Regions from separate parts of the Shigella sp. FC1967 genome, predicted to be linked through region 2. Evidence: riboswitches for the same ligand, from Rfam matches in the RefSeq annotation. Region 2 holds a riboswitch; the other holds the start of a gene.
What was found. A riboswitch is a leader RNA that binds a small molecule or an ion and turns the genes downstream of it on or off. The one in region 2 is predicted to bind thiamine pyrophosphate.
Positions count from the first base shown of each region.

Region 1: another riboswitch for thiamine pyrophosphate. It lies ahead of thiC (phosphomethylpyrimidine synthase ThiC); the one in region 2 lies ahead of thiD (bifunctional hydroxymethylpyrimidine kinase/phosphomethylpyrimidine kinase).

Region 1 is NZ_MIIZ01001098.1:2,080-11,468, forward strand. Features, by position in the region: gene thiS (sulfur carrier protein ThiS) at 1-90, opposite strand, end outside; gene BHE89_RS18770 (HesA/MoeB/ThiF family protein) at 87-836, opposite strand; gene thiE (thiamine phosphate synthase) at 826-1,476, opposite strand; gene thiC (phosphomethylpyrimidine synthase ThiC) at 1,460-3,412, opposite strand; TPP riboswitch at 3,554-3,676, opposite strand; gene BHE89_RS18785 (HAD family hydrolase) at 3,721-4,260, opposite strand; gene BHE89_RS26435 (hypothetical protein) at 4,265-4,405, opposite strand; gene nudC (NAD(+) diphosphatase) at 4,551-5,336, shown strand; gene hemE (uroporphyrinogen decarboxylase) at 5,425-6,498, shown strand; gene nfi (deoxyribonuclease V) at 6,491-7,159, shown strand; gene BHE89_RS18805 (YjaG family protein) at 7,234-7,824, shown strand; gene BHE89_RS18810 (HU family DNA-binding protein) at 8,018-8,290, shown strand; gene BHE89_RS18815 (DUF1481 domain-containing protein) at 8,305-8,997, shown strand; partial or broken gene purD (phosphoribosylamine--glycine ligase) at 9,022-9,389, opposite strand, start outside.
Region 2 is NZ_MIIZ01000610.1:24,051-33,439, reverse strand. Features, by position in the region: gene yidA (sugar-phosphatase) at 98-904, opposite strand; gene BHE89_RS07210 (helix-turn-helix domain-containing protein) at 1,032-1,418, opposite strand; gene BHE89_RS07200 (amino acid permease) at 2,090-3,472, shown strand; gene pagP (lipid IV(A) palmitoyltransferase PagP) at 3,585-4,220, opposite strand; TPP riboswitch at 4,976-5,065, shown strand; gene thiD (bifunctional hydroxymethylpyrimidine kinase/phosphomethylpyrimidine kinase) at 5,117-5,914, shown strand; gene BHE89_RS25250 (hypothetical protein) at 6,073-6,399, shown strand; gene BHE89_RS25245 (hypothetical protein) at 6,495-6,950, shown strand; gene BHE89_RS25240 (AAA family ATPase) at 7,072-7,527, shown strand; gene BHE89_RS25235 (hypothetical protein) at 7,547-7,912, shown strand; gene BHE89_RS07180 (4Fe-4S single cluster domain-containing protein) at 7,912-8,541, shown strand; gene BHE89_RS25230 (protein kinase domain-containing protein) at 8,559-9,389, shown strand, end outside.

The DNA of each region.
Region 1 (9,389 bases), on a different contig from region 2:
AATAGGGGGTTGTGCTAACTGAATAAGGAGCTGACAGATAGTGACAGGCATATCCAGAGAATATTGTTCGTCATTTACGGTAATGTTCATGCTAACCCTCGACAAACAGGACATGTTTTTGATGGTGTTAAACGCAAAGTACTCCAATTTTGTTTTCTACCATCGAAAAGGCGAAGTTTTCCACTTAGAGAACTGGGTAAGCCAGAGAGTAATTTAATTGCTTCCAGTGCCTGAAGAGTGCCAATCACGCCGACGACAGGACCTAGAATTCCAGCTGTTTTGCAATTTCGTTGTGGTTCTGTCTCATCGGGATAGAGGCAGTGATAGCAACCATGAGTAAAAGGCGGTTCAAATACCATCAGTTGCCCACTAAACCCTACGGCACTGCCACTGATAAGCGGAGTTTGCTGTGTGACACAAGCACGATTAATTGCTTGGCGTGTGAGCATGTTATCTGTGCAATCTAAGACTAAATCGACCTCTTTAACTAATTTAGATAATAAGTCGCCATTGATGCGTTGTTTATAAGCGGTAATTTTTATCTCTGGATTTAATGCCCCCAGAGACTGCTTTGCGATCTCTGATTTTGCGTCAGGAATATCTTGAGTTCGATAAAGAATTTGACGTTGTAGGTTAGAAACATGTAACTCATCATTATCAACTAAAATAAGCTCACCAATACCCGCACCAGCAAGATAAAGTGATGCTGGAGATCCCAAACCACCAAGCCCAATGATCAGTACCTTTGCTTGTTGAAGCTTGCTTTGACCTTTTAATCCAATATCTTCTAACATCACTTGTCGGCTATAACGCATAAATTCATTATCATTTAGCATGATGGTTTCCCTCCACTAATTCTAATAATTTACGAGTCACTTGTTGCCAATCAGGTGCTTTCGTTATTGCACTGACTAAGGCAACACTGCCGACACCGGTTGCAACAACATCGGGCACTTTCTCTAGTGAGATCCCACCAATAGCAACAGTTGGAAAGTCGGGTGTCTGTTCGACTTGTTGTTTGAGTGCCTTCAAACCTTGAGGTTTAGATGGCATATCTTTTGTTGTGGTTGGAAAGATATGCCCTAATGCGATGTAAGATGGACGTAATGCTTTCGCTCTTTGTAATTCCGTTTCATTGTGAGTGGAAATACCAAGGCGTAAGCCTGATTGTTTAATGGCATAAAGGTCAGCAATATCAATATCTTCTTGACCGAGATGAACACCATAGGCGTGATGTTGAATGGCGAGTTGCCAATAATCATTGATAAACAGTCTTGCATGATACTGTTTACCTAATTTTATTGCTTCAATGATCTTTTGTTCAATATCATCTGGTTGTTGATCTTTTATGCGTAATTGCAGGGTAGTAACGCCTACCTTTAACAGGCGTTCGATCCATTCAACAGAATCAACAACGGGATAAAGCCCAAGCTTTTTTTCTGTTGATGCAAAAGGTGTGTTAGAGGATCTGTTCATTTTCAGTCACCTCAATACTGGCGATTTCTGCACTGTGGTATAACTCATTTCCATGCTCTTTAAAGGCTTGAGACATTTGCTCCATGCCCGCTGCATAATCGCGCACTTCTTGCGTTATTTTCATTGAGCAGAATTTAGGACCACACATTGAGCAAAAGTGGGCGACTTTTCCTGATGCTTGAGGCAAGGTTTCATCGTGATATTGACGTGCAGTTTCAGGATCAAGCGCTAAATTGAATTGATCTTCCCATCTAAACTCAAAGCGAGCTTTTGACATTGCGTTATCACGAATTTGAGCACCGGGATGTCCTTTGGCTAAATCGGCAGCATGAGCAGCGATTTTATAAGTAATAAGCCCTTGCTTTACATCTTCTTTGTTAGGTAATCCAAGGTGTTCTTTAGGTGTGACATAACAAAGCATCGCGCAGCCAAACCACCCAATCATTGCGGCACCAATACCCGAGGTAAAGTGGTCATAGCCTGGTGCAATGTCGGTAGTAAGAGGGCCTAATGTATAAAATGGTGCTTCATGACAATGTGTTAATTCTTCTGTCATATTGCGGCGGATCATCTGCATTGGAACGTGGCCTGGGCCTTCTATCATGACTTGAACGTCATATTCCCATGCAATTTTTGTTAGTTCACCTAGGGTATGTAATTCAGAAAATTGTGCTTCATCGTTCGCATCTTGAATTGAACCCGGTCTTAGTCCGTCGCCTAGTGAAAGGGAAACATCATAATCCGTACAAATTTCACAGATTTCACGGAAATGCTCGTAGAGGAAATTCTCTTTATGATGTGATAAACACCATTTCGCCATTATCGAACCGCCACGAGAGACAATACCCGTTAGGCGTTTTGCTGTCATTGGCACATAGCGTAACAATACACCTGCATGAATAGTAAAATAATCAACGCCTTGCTCTGCTTGTTCTAACAAAGTATCTCGGAATATTTCCCAAGTGAGATCTTCAGCAATACCGTTAACTTTCTCTAGTGCCTGATAAATTGGAACTGTACCGATAGGAACAGGGCTATTGCGAATGATCCACTCACGTGTTTCATGAATATAACGGCCCGTTGAGAGATCCATTACGGTATCCGCTCCCCAGCGTGTAGACCAAATGAGTTTTTCAACTTCTTCTTCAATGGAGGAGGTTACAGAAGAGTTGCCGATATTGGCATTCACTTTCACTAAGAAATTTCGCCCAATAATCATGGGTTCTGATTCAGGGTGATTGATATTGGCTGGAATGATTGCTCTACCTGCTGCAACTTCTTGGCGTACAAACTCAGGCGTAATATTGTCAGGAAGATGAGCACCAAAGCTAAACCCTGTATGCTGCTGGCGTAAAACTTCGCTACGAATTCTCTCACGCCCCATATTTTCACGAATAGCAATAAATTCCATTTCAGGCGTAATAATACCTTTGCGGGCATAATGTAATTGCGTCACACTTTTGCCATTGAGTGCTTTTTTGGGGGTTGGTTTTAAGGGAAAACGTAGATGTTCTAATCCAGCATCAGAAAGGCGCTGTTGGGTGAAATCTGAACTTAAAAGTGAAAGCACTTCAGTATCATTACGCTCATCAATCCATGGTTGACGTATTTTTTTTAATCCCAAATTAACGTCAAGTTGAGACGCAGGGTCACCATAAGGGCCCGATGTGTCATACACCGGTACAGGCTCATTGTCTTCAAAAATAGGGGAATCTTTTGATCCTCCTATTAGCGTTTTATCAAGTTGGATCTCACGCATTGGTACTTGAATATCAGTACGTGAGCCTTCGAGGTAAATACGGTTTGAATTTGGGAAACTTACGCCTCGAATGGTGCTGATAAACTTTTGAGCTGCATCACGCTGTTCTTTTCGTGGGCGCTGTTTGTTGTTGGTTGGTGAAATATCTTTAACGGATATATTTTGATTTTGGGACATAGCATTTCCTAATAAATATCATGCAGGCGAGTTGCCTGTCGGGTGAATATTGAGAAAAATGCTTGTCTGGAGGTCGCAGGGAGTATCGACAGATAGGTGTATATAGATGTGTAAAAAATATACGCAATGAAGCTATCAAAAGGTCGAATCACTCTTGTTCCCTTCGCGGGTATTAACCCGATCAGGTTCCGCGGATCCCGAATTAACGGTCTCAGCCTGTATTTATAATAGCCTTATAAACACTAGGCACTCCGACAAGAAGATGTTCAGTATATGAAAGATTTTAAAAACTACAAGTCCGACATGGGCTATTTATTTAAATTCCAATGTTGTTGTCCCCATGCTTGTTCATCAGAAATTTGTACTAATTTGGGGTCGGCGTTAACCGTGATAACATGATCTGCTTGGTAACATAAAGGGAGATCATTAGATGAATCAGTATAGAAAATAAAACATAAGTATCTTTTTATGTTATTAGCTTCTTTCCATTGATTTAAGCGCTCAACCTTCCCTTCTCGAAATGTCGGAATACCTTCAATAAACCCAGTGTAATGATTGTCCTTAATTTGCATATCAATCCCCATTGAAATATCTGCATTAAGTTGCTTTGCAATCACATGAACTAAAAAAGACATTGTTGCTGAAATAATCATAACGGGAATATTCTGCTGTCGATATTGTGTAATTATTGATATTCCTTGTGGGTAAAGCAAAGGCTGAATTTTAGTTTCGGTAAAATCATTAACTAGTCGATTTATTGTATTTATATCATAATGTCTAAAGTACGCTAAATGTTGAAAAAGATATTGCTTTATGTCTAACGTTTCAGCGTAATAATCTGCGATCATTTGCTCATCTAGTTTTAAAAAACTGAGGATCAGTGACTATTTTCTTATCCCACAAATAGTTTGTCCATAAGCGGCTAGAATCGCCGGCTAAAAGCGTTTCATCTAGATCAAAAATAGCAATCTTACTTTTGGTTTTATCTGTCATTCTAAGCGTTCTTATTATTAATAAAATTTATATTTATATTTTAAGAATGTTAATGAATTATAGAAGGTAGTTATAATTCATTGAGTGCTTCTTGCTAAAGAGAGTATCCTCTATTTTATATCATTATTTGGGATAGATGGTCGTTATGCATTTATATACATTAACAGGTTCAGAAAAGGGCTGGTGGACAGTTAGTCTTGGGGGGCGCGTGTGGCTACCTAAAGGTGAACTTCCATTTGGTTTAGCTAAAGATTGGGATCTCATTGGTCAACACGCCAAAATTGTGGGTGAATGGCAAGGTGAAACCGTTTGGCTTATTCATGGAAAAATGGATAACGACATGTGCTCACCCAGACTTATCGCCTCACAAGATGAAAACTTATTTAAATTAGTTGGTCGTGGCGTCCAACTGGCTGAGTTTTATCGTTCTCACCGTTTTTGTGGTTATTGTGGTTCTAAAATGCGTCATAGCGAAAGCGAATGGGCATGTTTATGCGATAACTGCCATGAGCGCTATTACCCACAAATTGCCCCTTGTATTATTGTGGGTATTCGCCATGAAGATAAAATCTTATTAGCACACCATGTTAGGCACAAACATTCACCTCTTTACACGGTACTTGCTGGTTTTGTTGAGGTTGGTGAAACGTTAGAAGAAGCCGTGGCCCGTGAAGTGTTTGAAGAGAGCAATATTCGTATTCGCAATATTCGTTATGTATCCTCTCAGCCTTGGCCGTTCCCTCATTCCTTAATGATGGGCTTTTTAGCTGATTATGATGGTGGTGAGCTACGTCATGATCCTTCTGAATTAACGAGTGCAGGTTGGTATCGCTATGATCAATTACCGCAGATCCCACCGCCAGACACGATTGCCCGACGTTTGATCGAAGATACGATAGCCAATATTAGACAAGATAAAGAAAAGAACTAAATAAAGGCGCGGTCTGCCAACAGTTATTTTTCCAGCATGTTACAATGCATGCTATTTTGCGGCCCTATTACTGTTAATGGAGTTAGTCATGAGTGAGTTGAAAAACGACCGCTATTTACGTGCGCTGTTGCGCCAACCTGTTGATGTCACCCCAGTTTGGATGATGCGTCAGGCAGGCAGATATCTTCCTGAATATAAGGAAACACGGGCACAGGCGGGGGATTTCATCTCATTGTGCAAGAATACAGAATTAGCATGTGAAGTCACATTACAGCCTTTAAGACGCTTCCCTTTAGATGCTGCTATTTTATTTTCTGATATTTTAACTATTCCAGATGCAATGGGATTAGGTCTTTACTTTGAAACGGGTGAAGGTCCTCGCTTTAAATCACCAATAAATAGCATTGATGATATTAAAAAATTGCCTATTCCTGATCCTGAAGATGAACTGGGGTATGTGATGAATGCAGTACGTGCCATTCGTCATGCATTGCAAGGTAGTGTGCCATTAATTGGTTTTTCAGGAAGCCCCTGGACACTGGCAACTTATATGGTTGAAGGTGGAAGTAGTAAGGCCTTCACAAAAATTAAAAAAATGATGTATTCAGAGCCTCAAGCATTGCATCTATTACTGGATAAACTGGCAGATAGCGTTATTCTGTATCTGAATGCTCAAATTAAAGCGGGTGCACAATCTATCATGATCTTTGATACATGGGGTGGTGTGCTAACAGGTCGTGATTACCAACTTTTCTCATTACACTATATGCATAAGATTGTTGATGGTCTTATCCGTGAATATGATGGAAGAAAAGTGCCAGTTACTTTATTTACTAAAGGTGGTGGTCGTTGGCTAGAAGCGATGGCTGCGACTGGTTGTGATGCATTAGGACTAGATTGGACGATTGATATCGAAGATGCTCGTCGCCGAGTCGGGGATAAAGTTGCGTTACAAGGTAATATGGATCCTTCTATGCTGTATGCACCACCTGCCAGAATAGAACAAGAAGTCGAGACTATTTTGGCTGGGTTTGGTAAAGGCAATGGTCATGTCTTTAATCTTGGGCACGGTATTCATCAAGATGTTCCACCTGAACATGCTGGGGCATTTATTGATGCGGTTCACCGTTTATCGAAGCCTTATCATCAGGATAATGATTAATACCCAACAATTACGTCAGGAGCAGACAGAGAAAGCTCAACAGATTATTTTAACAGACCAATTTACAGCACCAATTTGCATAGCGGGTGCTGATGTTGGTTTTGAAGACGGTGGCGCAGTTACTCGCGCCGCCATCGTAGTAATGCACTACCCATCTTTTGAAATTCTTGAATATCAAATAGCCCGAATACCGACAACTCTTCCTTATATCCCTGGCTTACTTTCATTTAGAGAGTGTCCAGCGTTACTGACTGCTTGGCAATTAATCAAACAAAAGCCTTCTCTTATTTTTGTTGATGGACAAGGTATTGCTCATCCTAGAAGGCTTGGTGTTGCAAGTCATTTTGGTTTACTAGTGGATACACCAACTATTGGTGTGGCAAAAAGTCGTTTATGTGGTACTGATAAAGCCGTTAATGAAGAGATGGGAAGCTATGAGCCACTAATGGATAAGAATGAGCAAATAGGATGGATTTATCGCAGTAAGAAAAAATGTAAACCTCTGTATATTTCTCCGGGTCATAAAGTGAGTATGAAAGGCGCTTTGCAGTGGGTTGAATTGTGTATGAAAGGATATCGATTGCCAGAACCAACGCGTTGGGCTGATGGTATTGCTTCAAATAGGCGATTATTTGAGCAATTGAATAAGAATAAGCTCTAAATGTTCGGGAAATATGTGGATATTTTGAATTTTCAGGTAAACTGCGCCTAAGTTAAGAAAATGAGTAATCACGAATGTTGAAGAACCCAATCCATTTACGTTTAGAAAAGCTAGAAGCTTGGCAACACCTGACGTTTATGGCATGCCTGTGTGAGAGAATGTACCCAAATTATCAGGTATTTTGTCGTGAAACAGGTTTTACCGATCCAATGCTTTATCGCCGTATTCTCGATCTGGTTTGGGAAACTTTAACGGTGAAAGATGCAAAAGTTAATTTTGATTCTCAATTAGAGAAATTAGAAGAAGCTATTCCTGATGCATCTCTGTTCGAGATTTATGGTGTCTATCCTGCGATTGACGCCTGTGTTGCGCTTAGTGAAATTGTTCACTCACGTTTAAGCGGTGAATCATTAAGTCACGCTATTGAAGTGAGCAAATTATCAGTAGGGACAGTTGCTTCACTTGAAATGACACAAGCAGAAAGAGAAATGAGTGAAGAAGAGCTTAGATCTTTACCTGCTGTTATTGAAGAGTTCGATATCCAATGGGAAATTTACCGTCTACTTGTAGAATGTGAAGAAAGAGATGTCGAACTGATCAAAGGTCTACGAGCAGACCTTCGTGAAGCTGGAATGAGCAATATCGGTATAGAATTAACGCACTAAATCAGAAAAACGTGATTTAGTGCTTGAAAAGCGACGTTTAAAGACTTCACATCACCCCTGTGTATGTTCTACATTGGGTACGAAAAGAAGTGGCTCAGGTGTTTTACTTAATTTATCCTTTTAAAAAGAGAATAAGTTAAGTTTTTTCACCAGATGTTTTTCAAACGATAAAACATACTTTAAGGACTATTTTATGAACAAAGCTGAATTAACCGAATCAGTTGCTGAAAAAGCGGATCTGACAAAAACTCAAGCAAAAGCTGCTATTGAAGCGTTTATCGATTCAGTAACAGGTGCTCTGAAAGAAGGCGATTCTGTACAGTTAGTTGGTTTCGGTACATTCAAGGTAAATCACCGTGCAGAGCGTACTGGTCGTAACCCTCAAACTGGTAAAGAAATTAAAATTGCAGCAGCTAATGTTCCTGCATTTACTGCCGGTAAAGCACTGAAAGACGCAGTAAAATAATTCCTTTGAACGGAATGAACAATAGAGGGGGATTTACTCCCCTTTTGTTGAAACGACAGGGGCTGTTAGCAATAGGATTTGCTTTTTTGCTCAGCGCCTGCTCTTCTACTGTGCAACTACCTGAATTTTCTGCAACAGGTTATATTGCGGACGATGGAGTTGTGCGACTATGGCGTTTAAATAATAAAGCGTCAGAACCTCAAGTGATCATGAGCGTTTATAGTTTTTATAAAAAACCAGAAACGGTCATCACATTCTATGAATATCGCCAAAATAGGCTTTGGCAAGTTCGCTCTGAAATTCTCAATCCTAACGATCCCTCATCTTGGCACCTTCGTTTAAATAAACGTGGTGAAGTTATTTTCATGCAACAAGAGAGCCAGAAGCAAAAACGAGCATTAACAGAAGATGAGCGTTTAAGAATGGTATTTGCTGCAAGTAAAGAGCGTGAAATCAGCGAAGCGCTTACTATTGGGAAAGTAAATTTAATACAGGGTGTCTGGTATCAAAATACAATGACAACATGTGCTGGAGAGAAGGTGAGTGTTTCATTTGAAGGTTCAGAACAACGTTGGTTAAAAACAAGAACACGTAATTCAAGTAAGCCTTCTTATGTTGCTTGGCTTGATTCACCAGAAGGTAAGCAATTACTTATGGTCGCAGATCACGATTTTTGTAAATGGGAACCAACAAAAGAGAGCTTGTGATCACCCCCTTTTGTTGTTAATTCTCTATTTCTTTAAGCGTGCAATCGCGCGATAACCAATATCATGGCGATAAAAACTACCATCCCAATGAATACCTTTAGCTAAAGCATACGCATTTTTTTGGGCTTGTTCGATATCATCACCTAATGCTGTTACACATAGTACTCGTCCACCGGCAGTGATAACTTCGCCTTTGTCATTGAGTGTTGTTCCAGCTTGAAATACCTTCGCCGTTGTTGAGGATGTTGGTGTTAAGCCCTTGATAACATCACCTTGACGATAATCCGCTGGGTAGCCACCTGCTGCAATCACAACCCCCAAAGCTGGACGAGGATCCCAATGGGAATCTTTATCTTTTAAGTTGCCTTTTGCGCCAGCTAAACAGAGATCAA
Region 2 (9,389 bases):
ATGTTTTTGGTCGAAAAGCAGTGTGATCCTCTGCGAAGGATCACAATTGCTATATAATTTTGTAGACATTCGCGATAAAACACAAAAAAGATCGTGTTTAAATAAATTTATTGATCGCCACTGCAACGCCGTGCTCTTCATTAGAAAGTGTGACGAATTTAGCGACTTTTTTCACTTCTTCAGGAGCATTTCCCATCGCAACGCTTAAACCCGCATATTTCAGCATTGCTAAATCATTACCTTGATCACCAATACACATGATTTTTTCTGGTGTGATTTTCAAATGTTCAGCGACTTTTTGTACCGCACTCCCTTTGTTGACATGGGTGTTTAACACTTCAATAAAATAAGGGGCGCTACGTAATATGCTGTATTGTTCATAAATATTAGCAGGAAGATATTGAATGGCATTATCCAAAACGGCAGGTGCATCCACAATCATAAACTTACTAAAATACATATCAGTTTGCATTTCATTTAGTGGACGATAATAGAGTGGAGTCCAAGATAAAAAGGCTTCTTGGCACGTGAAATGGCTAATATGACGGTTGGTGGTATAAATCTTATTATCGCTGATAACGTGAAAATGGACACCAATCTCACGAGCGAGATTTTCAAAATAGAGGTAATCTTCAAAATTGAGCAGATCTTGAATAATAACTTCACCATTATCTGCTTGATGGATTTGGCTACCATTATTGCTGATACAGTAACAATCAGAGGTATCAAGACCGAGTGTTTTTAAATAGGGAGAGATGCCATTAAAGGAGCGCCCTGAAGCCAGAACAATCTTAACTCCCGCCTCTTTTGCTCGCTGAACTGCTTGTTTTACTTCTGGCGTAATTTCGTGTTGTTTGTTAAGCAAGGTTCCATCTAAATCAATAGCGATAAGCTTAATACTCATTAGCATCCCCATATTAAATAAAAGCAATCATGATAAAGGAAGGGCGAAGCGGTCTATCATCACATAGCTTGCGTATTATTTATGTGACATTAAAGGCTATCTGTATAATGTCACATAAATAGAAGGGTTAATCAGCACAAGGCGATTGTAAATGTAAAGGTTGTTTGGTTTCTAAAACGATCTCTTGATTTTGTCGAAAGTCGAAAGGTGTGATGCCATACTCTTTACGAAACATATAAGTAAAGTGAGATTGTGAACCAAAGCCGAAATCAAGGGCAATATCGAAGATAGAGCGCTCACTGGTACGCAATAGATGAATAGCACCAGCTAATCTACGCTGACGGATATACTTACCTAAAGAGGTGCCTGTGACTTCTTTAAAGATTTTCTGCATATGCCAAAGAGAATACCCAGAATAAGCCGCCAACTCTTCAAGATGGATAACACGACCTAAATGCTCCTCAATCCATTTACTTAGCGCGCAAACCAATGCGAGATGATTATCTTGTGGCATTACAGTTCCATTCTATCAATGAAGTTAAGGTAAAAAATCAAAATTAACTCCCTAATCTTATACAAAAAATAGCAGACAGAGAAATCCATATTAATGGATAGCTATCTCTCATCGTTGGCAAAAATGTGTATTTAAATAATATAAGGTCATTTTACATCCCGTTTAGAGCGAAATAATGCAAATTATCTGAAGTCTGTCGAGGAAGCGTTTATCTTTCATTATGAAAGTTATGCTAAATTTACTCATAGAGATAATTGATTGACGAATTTTATAACAACAAACTCCCTGTCTTGTTATCGTAATTTAAGCGAATGCTTATAATGTGATCAGTCATACTAACAAAATGTATTTAAAGGATTTTAAAATTGAAACGCAAAGAAAATAATTATTAGCTTAATTATTGCATTAGCCATTACCTTTGGTCTCTATCTTGTGGCATTAGATAATTTTTGCGATCGGGGGAGAGGATTTCCAACAAGGCCTTTGCCGCTTCACCACATTATTCCCCTCTAAACACCACTAAAAGATAGCTTTTCTTATTATTTTTTGCCTAGCATAAAATGTATTTGTTATTCAAGTCAGAATAGTGTTTTAATAGTGGCTTGAAATAAACAAAACGTAAATATTAGTTTACACTTTAAGTTGATAAAATAATAAAGAGAAGAGGATGTATGGCGAGAGAGTCGCAACAGACAGAACTTAAGCGCGGTCTGAAAAATCGACATATCCAGCTAATTGCGCTGGGTGGTGCTGTCGGCGCTGGTCTGTTTCTTGGTATAGCGCAAACTATTAATATGACAGGCCCATCAGTAATATTAGGATATGCTATTGGTGGTTTTATTGCGTTTATGATCATGCGCCAATTAGGCGAAATGGTTGCCGAAGAGCCAGTTGCGGGTTCGTTTAGTCACTTTGCTAATAAATATTGGAGCCCATTCGCTGGCTTCTTATCAGGCTGGAACTATTGGGTGATGTTTATTCTTGTCGGTATGGCAGAATTAACCGCAGCAGGCAAATACATTAACTATTGGTTACCTGATATTCCTGTTTGGGTGTCCGTTGCTATCTTCTTTGTAGCAATCAACTTAATCAATTTGATTAACGTTAAAATGTATGGTGAAACAGAGTTCTGGTTTGCCATTATTAAAGTGTTGGCAATTGTTGGCATGATTTTATTTGGGAGCTACTTACTAGCCAGTGGTAATGGTGGCCCTCAAGCTTCGATTAGCAATTTATGGGAGCTCGGTTTTTTCCCTCATGGCTTTACGGGCTTTATGTCTGCATTAGCCATTGTGATGTTCTCTTTTGGTGGACTTGAGCTGGTGGGGATCACCGCGGCTGAAGCTGAAAATCCAAAAGTCAGTATCCCGAAAGCGACTAATCAAGTTGTTTATCGTATTTTAATTTTCTATATTGGTTCGTTGCTAGTGTTACTTTCACTTTATCCTTGGACTCAAGTCGTAAAAGGTGAAAGCCCATTCGTCCTGATTTTTCATAACTTGGATAATTTCTTAATTGCGAATATTTTAAATGCAGTGGTATTAACTGCGGCACTGTCTGTTTATAACAGTGGTGTTTATTCTAATAGTCGTATGCTTTATGGCTTGGCAAAACAAGGTAATGCACCACATGCACTGTCTCGCATTAATAAACGTGGTGTACCCGTTGTGTCGTTACTTTTGTCTGCTATTGCGACATCATTAGGGATTTTAGTTAATTATTTATTACCTGAGCAAGCGTTAGAGCTATTAATGGCGTTAGTTGTTACCACCTTGGTACTTAACTGGATTATGATCTGTTTGGCGAATTTAAAATTCAGAGCTGCAAAAAAGAAAGAGGGTATAGAGCCTTTCTTTAAAGCACTTTGGTATCCTTATGGTAACTATATCTGCCTTGCTTTCTTATGCATGATTTTAGTGATTATCTTATTTATGCCTCAAGTGAATATTTCAGTAATTTTAATGCCATTCTGGATTGCATTCTTATGGGTTGGATTTAAGATTTCCCGTATGAAGAAAACGTCTAATCGTGTTCAAGCAAGTCAAGATATTTAAGTTATTATAGATTGAGCCTCTGTTGAATAATAAAAACGCATCATTAAGATGCGTTTTTTTTATGTTCTATTTTTTATTATTCGCACTTATTCTGATCGGCAAAATAATGACATTACTGCCAACGTAACCAAGCAAATAAGACGTTACCATTGTTATAAGTCCCTGGCACATAGGTGGCTTGTAGTGAAAGATGCCCGTAACCAACAGAAACTAGCGGTAAAGGAAGTGGCATAGGAATATAGTTGTATTCATGACGCGCTGTAATACTTAGTGTAAATCCTGCCCCCATACGAAAGCCGTCTTTATCACCGGGATACCACATTTTTTCAAAACCATAGCCCATAATAGGCTGTACACGGTTATTTGAATCCATAAATGCCATTGCATAAAGAGAGTGCCAATCACCATCATTGTCATAACGATATTTACCCATACCAAAGCCCCAAGGTGTTTCGTTATAGCGATCTGTTTTTTCTTTATCGTAAGTAAAACGGTTATGCCAAGTCCATACAGGTAAATAGTAATTATATTGGTCGCTATCCCAAGTTTGATTGATATTACGTTTGAATTTTCCCCAGTAGCTCTCTTCATTATTAGACGGAGATGACTTACTGGTGACTTGTTGGTTTTCTGTCGTAATAGTCTGATAGGTATTTGTATTATTTTCAGAAGCGAAAGCGGATGTTGTTAACGCAAGAGAAAACAGCGTTGTAGCTAATACGCTAGGGTGAAAATAGGATGATGACATAAATATAACTCCGAGTACGGCATAAACAGTGTTTCTAGTGATGACAAATAAACATTATTAATAGTGTTATTTAATCGACAAGTATTTAAGATAAGAGGTATCTGAAACTTGACTTCTTAAATAAAATCTTAAGGGATTAGAATCGGTTAAGAAGAAAATAAATAGATTTATTGTACTTATGAACGAAATTTTTTTTTTGATATTAAAGGCTGTTATTTTTTATAATAATGTATTGTTTTTAATGGAAAATTAAGCTTTTATTAGATTTGAAATAAATAGCTGATAAATGAGTCCTGAAAGATATAATTTAGGTTTAGTTACTTTCAACAGGAAAAATCTATAAAGTATCTATTTTTATCACTTAATTAAAATATTGAGATAAATTTAATATTAATAACATCAGGTTATAAAAATAGATTAAATTTCCAGCAGGATAATAGAATAACGATTAAGAAGAGTTAAATAAAAAAAAGAAAAATTCTGTATTGGTTTATAAAACGTTTAGGTTTAAGTGGCACAACGGGGGGTGTAATGTGTGTTTTATACAAATAATCCGATGTTGAGGGCGTGTAAATTAAAGCATCATTGTTTACACCCTTTCATGAGGTGAATAGGTTATTTATTATATATAGCCTTTGCTGATTTCTCTTACTGGATCACAAATCTTAAAAACAGGGCGTTAATAAGTTGAGATTCGCTATCAAACTAGCATCTTTATCTTGAGCATGCGATACTCCTTATCGCCTGAATTTACAGGCTTTGGCTCGGGGCGCCTTATTGGCTGAGATGAACCCGTATAACCTGATCTGGATAATGCCAGCGTAGGGAAGTCAAGGTAACTCTGCTGATTAACAGAGCCCGACTTTTCTGTAACTGGTGAAAGGAGGAGTTAATCAGTGAGATTCAATGCATTGTCTATCGCAGGCACTGATCCGAGTGGTGGTGCAGGTATTCAGGCCGATCTGAAAACATTTTCCGCACTGGGTGTCTATGGCACAACAGTAATGACAGCACTTGTTGCTCAAAATACCTGTGGTGTTCGTCGTGTCTATGATTTATCCCCTGATTTTGTTGCCGCTCAATTAGATGCTGTCTTGTCTGATGTTCGAATTGATAGCGCCAAAATTGGTATGCTCTCTAATGCCTCGATTATTGATGTGGTTTGCGACAAACTTCAGCAATATGCGATCCCCTTTGTTGTACTTGATACCGTAATGATTGCAAAAAGTGGTGATCCTCTATTACAGCCTGATGCAATGAATAAAATGATTAATCAGCTTTTGCCTCTGGTTGATTTGATCACACCTAATTTACCTGAAGCAGCAGCACTATTAGGTTGTGAAGTTGCTCAAGATGAAATAACGATGAAGCAACAAGGTTATGCATTGCTAAAACAAGGATGCAAAGCGGTGTTGATGAAAGGCGGTCATTTAACGGAGAATGAAAGCCCTGATTGGTTATTTACTCAAGATGGCGAGTGGCGATTTACCTCCAAACGCGTAAATACGAAAAATACCCACGGCACAGGATGCACTCTTTCGGCTGCTTTAGCCGCTATTCGTCCCCAGGTTTCTAATTGGCAAATTTGTGTTGAACAAGCAAAAATCTATTTACAGCAAGCGTTAGAACATGCAGACAGTTTAGACGTTGGACAAGGTTTCGGTCCCGTACACCATTTTCATCGCTGGTGGTAATGTTGATTACAACAACACTTATCTTAAATAGAGTCGTTATGGCTCTATTTTCATTTTTATGATCGGACGCTTCAGAGAGTTAACACTATTCTCAATATAAACAGCCCGTATATTGAGGAATTAAGGTAAGATATATTTTATTTTCAATGAGGGATGATATGAATACTGCTTTTCAAAAACCACGCTGGTTACGTGATTTACTTCGCTTTATTCCATTGAAAAGTCAGTTTGTGTTATTTGGTAATGTACGTGACTTACAAGCCAGTGAAGTTGCGCCTAATATTATAACGCCATTGCCTTTTAACCAGACGCTTTATAACAGTTTGTATGAAGTAGGTTATATTCATATCATCACTTATACGCCGTTAACGGGGTTTCAATGGATCGCGAATCCTACGCTCTCTTTGCAAGATGGTGCAATGTTAATGCAACAGTTAGGATTAACCGTTACAGGTGATCGCGCGCAGGTAATATTGATAGCCTAAATAGTGTATTAGAAAAATGGCAAACAATAACTGGTCAGCCGATTGCACTATGTATTGATTTTGCCTCTTGCTTGCTTTCTCATCGTGATAATCTTATGCCTGCTGAACATAACTTATTTACGCGAGCATTAATGACTTCGCATCAAGCTAAAGCGAGACCTGCTGGCGAATATAATCAACCTTTCTTCAATAGTATTTTTTGGATCGTAGAAAAAGAAACTGATTTACCCGATTGGTTTACTGTTAATAATCCTCGAATTCGAGCCATTCCTGTCGCAAAACCCGATAGTCAGATCCGCAGAGTGTTGGCACCCAATTTATTGATGTCGTTAGCAGGGTTTTCATTACTTGTTGAGAATGAAAAAGCGTCGCTTCTTAATGATTTTATCGATGAAACAGAAGGGTTATTACTGCTGGATTTAGTGGCAATAGTGCAATTAGCGCGGATTGAAGAAGTGGAAATAACGCGAATTAGTGATGCAGTAAGGCGTTACAAGGTAGGTATTACAGAAGATCCTTGGCAAAAAATCGATAAACAAAAAAATTCGTAATGCACCACAAGTTATACAGCGTCGTGTTAAAGGACAACAACATGCAGTCACGCATTTATTAGATATTATTAAGCGTGCCATGACGGGTGTGGGTAGCAATAAAGGAGGACGACCACGAGGAGTGTTGTTTTTAGCGGGACCAACTGGTGTCGGTAAAACTGAGTTAGCAAAAACGGTTACTCAATTGCTTTTCGGTGATGAAAGTGCCTATATTCGCTTTGATATGTCTGAATTTAGTGCCGAACATGCTGATCAACGTTTAATTGGTGCGCCTCCGGGTTATGTGGGTTATGACTCTGGCGGTGAATTAACCAATGCTATTCGCGAAAAGCCTTTTAGCGTTGTATTATTTGATGAAATAGAGAAAGCGCATCCTCATTTAATGGATAAATTCCTCCAGATTATTGATGATGGGGTATTAACATCAGGACGTGGCGACCGCGTTTATTTTTCTGAAGCCTTAATTATATTTACCTCAAATCTTGGGATCTACCGTGTTGATAATAATGGTGAAAGAGTCGCGAATGTTCTACCTGATGAACCTTTTGAAAATGTCAGCCGTAAAGTAAAAAAGTGAAATAGAGCGCCATTTTAAATTGGTTTTAAATCGACCTGAATTATTAAACCGTATTGGTGAAAATATTATTGTATTTGATTTTATTCGGGAAGATGTTGCTGAGCAGATATTTGAACAAATGGTAGCAAATATCTTATCTAGCCTTGATAAACAATTACTCACATTATCGATATCAGAAACGGCTAAATCGACGTTAAAATTCTACTGTTTATCTGATTTATCAAATGGCGGTCGTGGTATTCGTAACCAATTAGAGGTTTATCTTATTAATCCTCTCTCAAGAGCCATTTTTGACAGTGATTTAGCGGTAGGAAAAGCCTATCAAATTGCTGATATTCAAATAGGTGAAACGACCAATATTATTTTAGTGCCGCAGGCAAATTAATGCAGATCAGTTTATCTCGGCTTCATTTCCCAGTGACAACATTAGGACCAGGAAAACGAATTGGCATCTGGTTTCAAGGGTGCTCTTTGCGTTGTAAAGGCTGTTTATCACCAGATACATGGGAAAGAAAAGCCGAAAGTGTCACGGTTGATGTAATTATTCAACAAATTCAACCTTGGTTTGCATTTGCTGATGGTATTACGATTTCTGGCGGTGAACCTTTTGAACAACCAGAGGCGCTTTATGCGTTATTAATAGCGCTACGTCAGCAATTTACGGGGGATATTTTTATTTACAGTGGTTATCACTGGAATGAGATAGCACCTCAAGTGACTAAAATGTCAGGTTTAATTGATGCGTTAATGAGCGGTCGATATCAAGCAGAAACTACACAAAGTTTGATGTTACGAGGCAGTGATAATCAGCAACTTCATTGTTTAACGGCGATGGGACGTGCGCGTTTTAGCGCTTTTGAACGACATGTGACAGAAGAAGATAAAGTGCTTGATCTCTCAATGGATAACCAAGGGCGTATTTATCTTACAGGTATTCCTCAAAAGGGTGATATGGCTCGGTTGCGTGAAGTATTAACACAACAAGATGTTCAATTAAAACAGATAAAAAGATAAGAGAGATGGAATAAAGGATGGCCATGATACGTTTTTGTCCTCACTGCCAAACGGAGCGCCAGTTAACCGAGATTTTTTGTGCAGGACAGGTTAATGAAAAACCGTGTGGATGGGATCTAACAATTGAACCTATTCATGAGTCTGGATGGCGTCCATCTCCGCCAATATCTTCATCTATCGAGAGCGCTACAATAACGCCCGATCTTCATCACGATCAGCCGAGAAAGTGTATTAACGGACACTTGATGGGAGAAGACGATTTTATCTGTTTTGAATGTGGTGCTGATCCGGCTGATGAGATTGAAAATAACGCCGTTAGCGATAATGAAACGTTTAGATTGATTGGTGATTGGCGTCTTGAACAACGTATCAATTCTATTAATAGCGAAAGAGAACGCTATAACGTAAGCAATATCAAAACAGAGCAAGAAGGCGTATTAACACTCTATCTTAAAGGTGAAGAGCCTGATCCTGCTATTTATCAAGTATTAAATCTGATCTCTACTGACCATATTCCAGTATTTTATGAAACGGGTCGATGGGAGAATCGTGTTTGGCATGTCACCGAACGATTAAAAGGTGGCTCACTAAGCCAATTCATTGAACGCGGTGATTTTTGGCAATCGAATGAAATTAACGCATTAGTCTCAGAATTAGGTACGGCTATTGCAGCATTAACTGAACATGGTGTGCGTCATCGTGCTTTAAAGCCCTCGAACTTGATGATCCGTTCTCGAGATCCCCTTGATATTGTGGTGATTGAGTATGGTTCGGCGTGTTTATCTGAATTCGATCTCGATATTGTCTCGCCGCTTGAAATTTCACGTTATAGTGCGCCAGAAATTTTA